DNA from 2 places in the Agarivorans sp. QJM3NY_29 genome. Region 1 is predicted to be linked to the other one. Evidence: predicted binding sites of a transcription regulator. Region 1 holds the regulator's gene; the other holds the start of a gene.
What was found. The regulator LexA, encoded in region 1, represses DNA repair genes until DNA is damaged. The targets are predictions, from matches to a motif close to TACTGTATNNNNATACAGTA.

Region 1 (5,642 bases):
CGACATCCTTAGCCTGCACCATATCGCCCGTATCATTCCCCCAAGCATTCCGCTCGTAGCTAATAACTGCCGCTAATTCTTTCAGACCGAGTTGCTTACCAAAGGCCTGCATCGCGGTTCCTGCCACCCCATGCACCACCATGTCGATATGTTGGTTCACATCACCGGTCGCAACTGGGCTGCCTTTTAAGGCTGGGAATACCCCTGGCAGGCCTTCTCCATTGGCTTGGTGGCAGGCGGCGCAAGTCTTCTCATAAACGCTTTTGCCTAAGGACATCAGCTCCTCGTTATCCATGGTCAACGCCACCATGGCCAACTCTTGTTGCTGCTTCTCTACATAAGCGGCTTCGGCCTGAGCCAACCAAGCAAGGTACTCCTCCTGAGGTTTGGCAATCACCACAATCGGCATAAAGCCGTGGTCTTTACCGCAAAGTTCGGCACATTGGCCGCGGTAAATCCCCGGCTGGTCAATTTTGGTCCAGGCCTCGTTAATAAAACCCGGATTAGCATCTTTTTTGACCGCAAAGTCGGGTACCCACCAGGAGTGGATCACATCCTCCGAAGTCATTAAAAAACGAACCTTCTTGCCGACTGGCAGCACCAGTGGATGATCTACTTCCAATAAGTAGTTATCGCGCTTAGCAAGCTTGCCCTGTACTTGCTTCATATCCGAGGCCAACACGCTGTAGTATTCCAGCTCATGATCAAAATAGCGGTAGTGCCACTTCCACTGCGAACCAGTGACTTGAATAGTGAGATCGGCATCGGAAGGATCTTCCATCGCTAATAAGGTTTTTGTGGCAGGAATCGCCATGCCGATTAAAATGATGAAGGGAATTATCGTCCAGACAATTTCAACTTTGGTGCTCTCATGAAATTGTGCGGCAACGGCTCCCTTGGACTTTCGATGATGAAAAATCGCCCAGAACATCACCCCAAACACCACCAGCCCAATGACACAACATATATAAAAAATAGTCATGTGCAAGCCGTAAACCTGCTCACTAATGGCGGTGACACCAGGGCGTAAATTGAACGACATCGTTTGTTGCGCCCATGCTTGATTCACCCAACATGCCAGCAATACTAGCGGTATCCATCGGCCCACAGCGCTCTCCTTTGCTCGTAGCCAAGGCCGGTCACTTCACTGCAAACATCGCTGCTTACAATAATAAAGTGGCCGCAAAATAAGGGAAAACTCCCTTCCCAAAGCAGCAAGGCTTCGCAATTAAAATACCTTACTGCTTATAAAATAGACGCTTAGTTAAATAATTGTAAAGATAATGTTATAAATATAGACATTTAAAATAAAAGCTGTGAAGTAAACGACAAAAGCCCAAATTGCTATAATTTGGGCTTTAAAAAGAAGGGAACTTAGTTTTAGGGAGTAACTACATCCAGTCTGCGGTACGGATGATCCCCACCGCTAAACCTTCAATATCAACACTTTGATACTCTAAATCAACTTCGATAGTTGAAAGTGCTTCGTTCTCGGGATGAAGGTAGACCATTTTCCCGTCACGTTGAAAGCGCTTCACAGTGACTTCATCGTCTAAGCGCGCCACCACCACCTGACCATTATGCACATCGTTGGTTTTATGCACCGCTAATAAATCGCCATCCATAATTCCGATGTCTTTCATGCTCATGCCCTGCACCCGCAATAAATAATCGGCATGCGGATGAAACAAATTAGCATCGACCGCATAGTGCGACTCAACATGTTGTTGTGCCAAAATAGGGGCACCTGCGGCCACTTGTCCAATCAGCGGCAAGCCGATTTCTTCTGGCTCGTCATTCGCGGCATTAGCAGGTAAATGGTCTTCGCTAATACGGATCCCGCGCGAAGCGCCGGGGATCATCTCAATCACCCCTTTTTTAGCTAAGGCGCGTAAATGTTCTTCGGCAGCATTGGCCGAGCGAAAGCCCAGCTCTTTGGCGATTTCAGCGCGAGTTGGCGGCATGCCTGTGTCTTGAATGTTACGACGGATCAATTCAAACACTTCGGTTTGACGGGGCGTTAAGGGTTTCATAATCTACCTGTAAGTTTATACAGCACACTGTTAGTATATACAGCATGATTAATGAAGCAAGGTTTTATCTCGAATCAACAGCTTAAGTGTAGGTTTCAGTTTCATTGGAACTCTTACCGCTACTTTGAAACTACACCCGATATTTTGTGACGCCATCACAAATAAGCAGAGGTTGGGATAAAGAAGGATACGAAAAGTCTAGCCAACTCATTTTTGGACATAAGTTTGTCAGTTACATTACTAAATTAGGATATAACGGATTAGTTAAAGTATGGGAAGGTAACGCCAAGCTCACCTGCAGTTTTTGCGGAGAGCAATTTTGCAAAATGGAGCTACACGACATACACAATTGAGCGTAGCAAAAGATGTCAGGTGCAGCTTTTTGTGTACGCCCAGCATGGGCATGAACTAATGAGGTGAAAGTCCTCTGTAGGAAGGTCACCGTTTAATAATATTTTGATTATTAAACGCTAACTACTAGCGAATGGCAAGGGCATTGCCGCGAGGGAATGTCTGAAGGAAGCCGGACGCAAATCTGCGAGCTGATGAACAAGAACATCATATGAGGCGTAGGCTGGAGGCGAGTTGGCACAAGACAACGAAGCCATGTGATCTAACGGCCACCGTAAATGATGCAGCAGTGCAGAGACAGTACATGTTCTTATCTGGGGAGATCTGCTTAACAGGCGATCGTTAAACTCACTAGCTTGGCCGCTAGCTCAAACAGGCCTGGCACTTAAGTCTCATCAACTTAAGTGAGCAAATACGATGAACAACGATAGCGCTATTTGGGGTAACTCAAACGGTGATTAAGCAGAAGTCAGCAGACGGCATAGTAGCCCAACGCCCATCGTAATGGTTGGGACATGGTGAAGGCCTGAACCTGAAAATCAATGAGGAGCCTGTGCAGCTCATTGTCTCCGTATCCGACCGGACTGAGGAGTCATGGCGCAAAAAACAGAAGCCATCATTGGAATGCAAAGGAGCTAATCGGCCGTTGTATTTTAACCGTTTTCAGGAAACGCCCTGTGCGGAGCCGCATGCAGGGTGTTGTGGGGGCTGGAGGTTAGACACCTCCGGCTACCCGATTATATGCGTTGTTTAAATTAAAGTACGTTTAATACCACAGGACGGTTACTTTTCTTTATAGCCTTCATTATATTGGACTTGTTAACATGGTGTATTTGATGAAATTGTTGATTAAATTTCATTGAAATAATAAAAATATAAGATTGTGTCAGCGATACAAATATGTCCGAAATTTCCCTCGCGTTTTCAACATCTTGGGCAGGAAAATAATTTAGAGCGGATATGTGTTGCATGTTTGATTTTCGGGCAGTATGAGTATCCTCACATAAATCAGAATACTGTTTTTTTATGTCATTAAAGCATGATTTAAGAGGTTCATCTGAAAACAAACTAATTTTAGAAGCCTCTTCAAATATTTTGTACACACGCTTTTCAGAAGTTATGTCTGGCAGTTCTTCCACTGAAATTCCTTTTGCAAAAGTCTCAATTGAACTCCGCAACATTAGCCTAGAAGCCTTATACCCACCATTAAAGGTAAGAAAAAAGCTGTTCCCTAAATCAGACAAAGACTCAAAGAGATAGTTTTTACAATCATCATTATTGTTAAAGCCGTTATTGTCGAGATCTTGGCTATTAAGCTCAACTAACAAAGCTAATAGGGAAAAATATTTTTTATGTATTTTGGAAATAATAGGCAACATAGCTGTGTTTTCAGCAAGGCCTTGAAGGTTATAGTTTTTTATAAATCTGACTAACTGTTCTAAGTCAGCTGATAACTCTCTAGACATTCAATTACCTATCAAGATTCATTTAATTTTGAAATCGCTTCATTCCAAGAGAAATCTATATCATTACGAGATTTTTTGAATTGAATTAACTTGTCGTCACTTTCCGTCAACACGGATAATGCATCCATCACAGTTAATAGTTTATCTTTGTCTACTTTTGTAATCTCTGTAACAATAAAGCCAATTAACTCGTATCGAGAACGTCGATCATTTCTAGACATTTTGATACTAAATAGGTTTTCTGCAAACTCTACAATATCCATGTTTGTCCTAAACAACTCTTTGTCCTGCAGGAGAAATGGCAAAACACCTATATAATGTTTCATTTTATTGACCTGTTGAACCTCAGGAATTACTGACTTAGCAGGTTCAATTTGACTACGGAGCAGCTCTGAAATACTTTCGAGATCTACTTTTTTCTTAGAATTCAACAGCCAAGCTAGCTCTTCAATAAAGTTAGCGGCTTGTAAGACTTTGTTTTTATCTCTAACTTTCATCGTCTATCCTTGTAAGCATTTCATCTACAATGCCCGACAGAGCGGTTTTAATTGCTGTGTCACTCAAATCTAAAATAAAGTTGTTTAATTGTTTACCTGCTACTTCCGTACGCTTAGGTAATTCTCTATTGTAAATTAAACTACCCCACCTTGAGTTCGAAGCGATAGTGCTTTTAGCAGAATTATATACTCTTGTACCTTTCTCTGTAATAGTTAAAACTAAGCCAATACACTTGATAGAGAGATCAAGGTCGTCTTTCTTTTCTCTTACAATATTATTCAGCAAATCTATCCCTGTTAAGGAAATGGGATCTGCCTTAACAGGTATTAAGTAATAATCTGATGCTATTAATGCGCTTGTCATCCATAAAGATGGCGTTGGTGGTGTATCTATTATTACATAATCAAATTGTTCCTGATTGCTTTGAAGGTACTTTTTAAGTCTATTTTCACGTCCTTCACCGGGTGCAATCTCTAACCTGTACAGCTCTAAATTTCCGGGCAAACACCATAGATTATTTTTTACTTTTACTGGCTCTATATCTGCGAGTATTTTCGCAGTGTTTTTAGATGCGCCATTGACCACACTAACACTGATTTTAGTTTCCTTATCAAAGAGATCAGTGATAGTTTCTTTTTTTTCTTTTAGGTGGTTCATGTATTGTTCAGGAGTGAAAAGACATTGAGTAGCGTTAAACTGAGGATCAATATCTACGATCAATACTTTTTTGTTGTATCTACGCGATAAGCTATCTGCAATATTTACTGATAATGTTGTTTTACCAACACCACCTTTCATGTTTATTAAACTAATAACCTTCAAAATAACTTCCTTTATTTACATTGATTTTCACTTCACACTTCCATACACAGGTACTTCACAAACATACAATTGAATCGCCACCTAATCCATAGACACTTTGTTACATAAGAAAAAGTAGGTCAAATAATCTCGTATGGAAATGAGATACAGAACCGTTCTAGCTTAGAATGGGGCATAAATGAGTTAGAGCTCACAACTTTTTGCTGTAGCGATAAAACTAGCTGCATTTGGTTTAAAGCTAGGCGAGCACAAAACGGGATACCGCCTAGTCTTGAGGTCCCCTGTCCGCACTTTTCAAAGAGCGACTTGATGTGACTGCTATGCACCACTTACACCGGAAATAGGCGCTCAAACTCTACAAAAGCTGTTTCTTGGAAGAATCTCTTTAGCTCAAAATACTGACAGGCTAAGGCATCATGAATATTTGGATCAACCCCCATAGCTTCTAGGGCTCTTGCTGTTTCCTCTGAAA
Region 2 (5,642 bases), 1.9 Mb from region 1:
TCACAACGATGATGAAAACGGCTTAGAAGATGAAGCCTTAGCTCAAACTTAGAGGGAGGGGGTAATTAAAACAAAAATAACTACCCGCGGGGAATTTAAGCGACTTGGTAATATTTAGGTGTCACTTCTAATTGTTTGTTGATGATCTGTTTCGCCATACGCGCACAACGACCGCATTCGGAAGCAACCCCGAGCTGTTCACGCACGTCGCTCAAACTTTCGCAGCCTTGTTCAACCGCCTGCTTAATTTGCTTATCTGTGATGCTATGACATAAACATACAAACATGAATTAATCCTCATCCCCATCAATAGCTAAATTATATTGCGAACTATTATCATTCGCAATATTTTTTTACAATTTAGCAGGAAATCAGATAATCGCCACTGTAGATCTATAATAAACCAACTAAAATTTACAGCGCAATTAAGCCATGTAGCTTGTTTAAACAGGGTTATCGACATCGATAAAACGAACATCTAACTGATGCTGCTCGGCGAGCCATTCTCCTAAGGCTTGAACCCCATAACGTTCGGTGGCATGGTGCCCAGCTGCAAAATAATCAATCTGCATCTCTCTGGCAGTGTGTACCGTATTTTCAGAGATCTCTCCGCTCACAAAGGCATCAAGTCCCTGCTCCGCTGCTAAACCTAAATACGACTGGCCACCACCCGTGCAAATACCCACTTTATGAATTTTTCGCTGATTCGAAATATGTAAGGGCTTACGCTGTAACACGGCTTCGATCTGCGCAGCAAAAGCCTCTCCGGAAATGGGTTCCGCCAACTTGCCTACCATCGCCACGCTGCGAGGATCCCAGGGTTCTAAACCCCGTGTCAATGTCATGCCCAGTCGCTTAGCCAATTGAGCGTTGTTGCCTAATTCCGGATGAACATCTAAAGGTAAGTGATAGGCATAGAGATTAATATCATGCTTGAGCAAAGCCTGCAGGCGAAGGCGCTTCATACCAGTGACAACCGCTGCTTCATTTTTCCAGAAAAAGCCATGATGCACTAAAATAGCATCAGCTTTATGAGCAATCGCCTGATCGATCAAGGCTTGGCAAGCCGTCACCCCGGTAACGATGCGCTGCACCGATTCACGCCCTTCAACCTGTAGACCATTCGGGCAATAATCTTTAAATTTAAAGCTATCGAGATGTTGATTCAGGATATTTTCTAATCGAGTATTTTTCATTCGGCTCACTCACAATGGTTTGTCTGTATTGTAAGTAGCAGCAAGCTCTAGAAACAAGTACTTAGCCTAAATATCATCACTGTAGCTCACTTAATACAGAACAAACTGATTGATCCGCTCAGCCTGCTGCATCCAAGCTGGCAAATTATTACGTTTAACCCATTGTCGATGTAAGGCACTATAAAATGGAGCTCGTAATCCTAATAGTGCGATCCATGGGAACAATAGAGTACCCACAAGTAGTAATACACTACGACGCAGCCAAATAAGCGGGAGAGAATATTGTTTACTCATAGAACGACCTCAACTGGTTAGACCAGAAAATATTAGCTGCATTTTAGTAATTAAACTACAAAAATCGTTGAAATTGACTAAAAAAAACACTTATAGTTTGATTATTTGTAAATATAATAACAAAAGAGAAACATAAATGGATTCAAATACCTTGCAAGAAGATTTGCAATGGTGCTTAAATGCACGGCCATTACTTCCCTATTCGCTACCCTATAGTGTAAATCTGGCTTGGCAGCAGCAATGGAAAAGTGCCCTATTCAACCAATTAAACAGATTACCTTCGATTAAACCTCACCCACGTTTAGGTTTATATTTTGAACAGCTATGGCGAGCCTTAATAAAACGACATCCCGATTGGCAGTTATTAGCCGATAATATCCCCGTACAAGAAAATGGAAAGACGCTGGGTGCGATTGATTTCTTACTCGTAAATCATCGGCAGCAAAAGGTTGAACATTGGGAATTAGCCCTAAAATTTTATTTGGCCGTAAAAAGTAACAGTAGTGCCTACGATTATGTTGGCCCAAACCTGCAAGATCGGCTAAGCAACAAGCTAAGTAAACTGTTACTCAAACAGATCCCTCTCGGCCGTCATCCACAAATCCAAGCACTACGACAAGTTTACTCACACTATCAATTTAAACAGCGCATCATATTGTCAGGTTATCTGTTCGAGCAAGCGCCGGAACGCAGTGAAACACTGCAGAGTCTCCATTGGTATAGTCATCAACAATGGCGAAAAAATCATCGAGGAGAAGATTGGTGTGAACTCAATAAACAGCAATGGTTAAGCCCGCCTGCTCATCAGTTAGAGCCCATTAAATCAACAAGCTGGCAAATCGATCGGCCAGTGCAACTGTATTGTCCACAACAACAGAAAAGAATTTTTGTTTGCCCTGACGAATGGTTCATCAGGGCAAAAGCGAGTTAGGAATAAGAGATAACTTAAGCTTTATTCTCGTCCAGAGAATATTCGCGCATCATCGCTTCAACCGTTTCAACCATGTTGGTACTGCCACAGAAAAAAGGAACACGTTGATGTAACTCAGTCGGCTCAATATCCATAATTCGATTAAAGCCATCACTGGCTTTACCGCCTGCTTGCTCAATAAGGAAGGCCATTGGGTTGCACTCATACAATAAGCGTAGCTTCCCGGAGGGCGCAGACGCTGTTGAAGGATAAATGTAGATCCCACCCTTAAGCAAGTTACGATGGAAATCAGACACTAAAGACCCAATGTAACGAGAGGTATAGGGGCGATTAGTATTCGGTTCAATCTCTTGACAATATTTGAGGTACTTCTTCACCCCAGTTGGAAACTTAAGGTAATTCCCTTCATTAATCGAATAGATAATCCCATCTTTAGGGATCGTCATGTTCTCGTGGGATAAATAGAATACACCTAAAGATGGATCGCAGGTAAAACCATGTACGCCATGACCCGTGGTATAGACCAACATAGTTGATGAACCATAAACCACGTAACCAGCCGCGACCTGACGATAGCCTGGTTGCAAAAAGTCTTCTAATACAACAGGGGAACTACAAGGACTGATCCGTCGATAAATAGAAAAAATAGTGCCTACTGATACATTCACATCAATATTAGAAGAACCATCTAAGGGGTCCATCAGAACAACGTATTTACTGTCGATAGAACGAGTACTATCAAAACTAACAAATTCATCTTCTTCTTCAGAAGCGACACCACATACTTCACCCCTTGCTTCCAATGCCGCTTTAAACATTTCATTGGCATAAAGATCGAGCTTTTGTTGTACTTCTCCTTGTACATTTTCTACGCCAGTTGCGCCAATAATATCGACTAAACCAGCCTTATTGATTTCGCGGTTAACCACCTTTGCGGCTAAACGAATCGCCCCAAGCAGTTGGGTCAGCTCTCCCGTAGCTTCAGGAAACTGGTGCTGCTTCTCAATTATGTATTCACCCAGAGTTATCATTTGTATCCCTATTTATTGACTCGCCCATGAAAACCTTTTCAATCTCCACAGTTATTTTGCAAGTATTTATTAAAAATTACTAGCATCATTAGTCAATTGTAATACATATAAGCGAAAAAAATATTTGCAAATGCATAAAATTAACACTACTGTATATCCATACAGTAATTGTAAGGCCGTTAAATTTGGCATCGACTGAGAGCATGGAGCGAACAATGGCACAACAAATCAATCAACTGCTACAGAACAACAAAGTTTGGCAAGGTAAGCAATGGCATCGCAGCCAGCTAACGGTGCAAGCAAGCGGCTTTGAACAGCTTGATCAACAGCTCCCAGGCCAAGGTTGGCCACAAGGCGCAATGACAGAAGTCCTCTATGAACAACAAGGTATTGGGGAACTACAACTGCTGTTACCGGCCCTGGCTAAATTAAGTAAAAAATCACAATGGATCATATGGGTGGCGCCTCCGTTCATGCCAAATGCCCCAGCACTGCAACAACACAACATTGATATAAGTAAGGTGATTGTGATCCGCCCAGAACAGTGCAGCGATATTATCTGGACCATTGAACAAGCCCTTAAAAGTGGCTGTTGCAGCGCCGTGTTAGGCTGGGTTGATCATTTAGATTTAAAAGCCAGTCGCCGCTTGCAACTAGCTGCCGAACAAGGCGACTGTCTCAGTTATTTATTTAGACCTTTGCAGCAACAACAACAAAGCTCCAGCGCTAGTGTTCGCATTGCACTACATCCCAATAGAAATACTGACCAAATCAGCTACCAGCTATTAAAACGACGCGGCGCAGCTCCGCTCTACGGGCAACATATTCCTCGTCGAGTTTAATAGCAAAGCACTCAATGTGACTAAAGCATGTATTGGATTTACCTTGATTTCCCACAACTCGCGCTGGACTTGCTACAGCGCGAACATTCGCTCTCCGAAGCCTTAGCTATTCACCATAAGCAACAACTCTCTCAGTTCAACAAGGCAGCGCATCAGCTAGGGCTCTACTTTGGCTGTTCGCTCAATACCGCCTATCAGCTGGCACCACAGCTCCATCTCTATGAACAACAAACGCAAGTTACTGATGATTTGTTTCAAAACTTAGCCCAACAAGCTTTAAGCTATGCTGCGCAAGTCGCCCTGCACCCAGATTATGGCCTATTTATTAATGGTTCTGGCATGCAGAGTATTTATCCCACCCCCCAGACTCATGCTCAACAACTAAGCATCATCTATCAACAACAAGGCTTAAGCTTTCGACTGGCCTGGGCCAACACCGCGCTCGCTGCTCGCTGGCTGGTTTGCTCAAAGCATAAACAAGCACCCTATAGAGGGGTCGAAACACTCGACGCTCTACCACTAAGCGCCTGTGATTTGCCAAAAACACAAATTGCCAGCTTACAAGCCATGGGGCTTTACACATTTAAACAGCTTTGCGCATTACCTCGCCCAGAACTGCGAAAACGTTTAGGAGAACAAAGCCTAAAAAGCTTAGATCAGGCGCGAGGTAAACAGCCATACCCGCTCGCTTTTATTCAAGCACAAGACCGTTACCAGCAAATGTTTCCACTGCTGAGTGAAATCAACACCACTCAAGCTTTAATGTTTCCTTTGAAGCAAGCTTGCCAACATTTACAACACTGGCTAAGAGAACGCCAGTATTGCTGTAATGAAATCGTCCTTGAATTATGTTTTCGTGATAAGGCCAAACAAAGGCTCCTGTTACGCAGTGCCCGTATGCTACAAAGTCGTCACGACTGGTTTGCCTTATTTCAGCTGAAACTAGAGACTCTGAGATTACCAGCGGCGTTGCTCGAGTTTAACCTCAGTAGCGAAGCGCTCTACCCTTTAAATCATTCGAGCAATGGGCTATTTGACCAAGACCAAACTCAACTCGATGATCTGTTATTTGATCAACTCAACATCCGTTTAGGTAGCCAACGGATCCATCGTTTAAGCTGTCGAGCTGATTATCGGCCTGAACTAGCCAGCCAATATCAACCCTTAGAACATACCTCTGCACTTAGTTATCCGAGTAACTTTCCTCGACCATGCTGGTTACTGCCCCAGCTTAAACCAATCAATATTGTGCATTATAAGCTGCTCTCAGCTCCAGAACGTATTGCCAGCGGATGGTGGGATGAGCACCAAATTAACCGCGATTATTATTTGGCGAAAAGTCAGCATG

Region 2: imuA (translesion DNA synthesis-associated protein ImuA) is a predicted target of LexA. The motif match lies at 3,600-3,619, and genes of this name have one in related genera.

Annotation. Positions count from the first base shown of each region.
Region 1 covers NZ_CP194036.2:4,497,718-4,503,359, forward strand. The annotation lists gene coxB (cytochrome c oxidase subunit II) at 1-1,042, opposite strand, end outside; gene lexA (transcriptional repressor LexA) at 1,392-2,033, opposite strand; gene ACRRS0_RS20480 (hypothetical protein) at 3,140-3,850, opposite strand; gene ACRRS0_RS20485 (hypothetical protein) at 3,862-4,347, opposite strand; gene ACRRS0_RS20490 (ParA family protein) at 4,337-5,170, opposite strand; gene ACRRS0_RS20495 (hypothetical protein) at 5,500-5,642, opposite strand, start outside.
Region 2 covers NZ_CP194036.2:2,642,263-2,647,904, forward strand. The annotation lists gene ACRRS0_RS12070 (bacterioferritin-associated ferredoxin) at 96-287, opposite strand; gene ACRRS0_RS12075 (Nif3-like dinuclear metal center hexameric protein) at 444-1,196, opposite strand; gene ACRRS0_RS12080 (DUF2517 family protein) at 1,287-1,490, opposite strand; gene ACRRS0_RS12085 (DUF1853 family protein) at 1,627-2,421, shown strand; gene fbp (class 1 fructose-bisphosphatase) at 2,436-3,452, opposite strand; gene imuA (translesion DNA synthesis-associated protein ImuA) at 3,668-4,294, shown strand; gene ACRRS0_RS12100 (Y-family DNA polymerase) at 4,322-5,642, shown strand, end outside.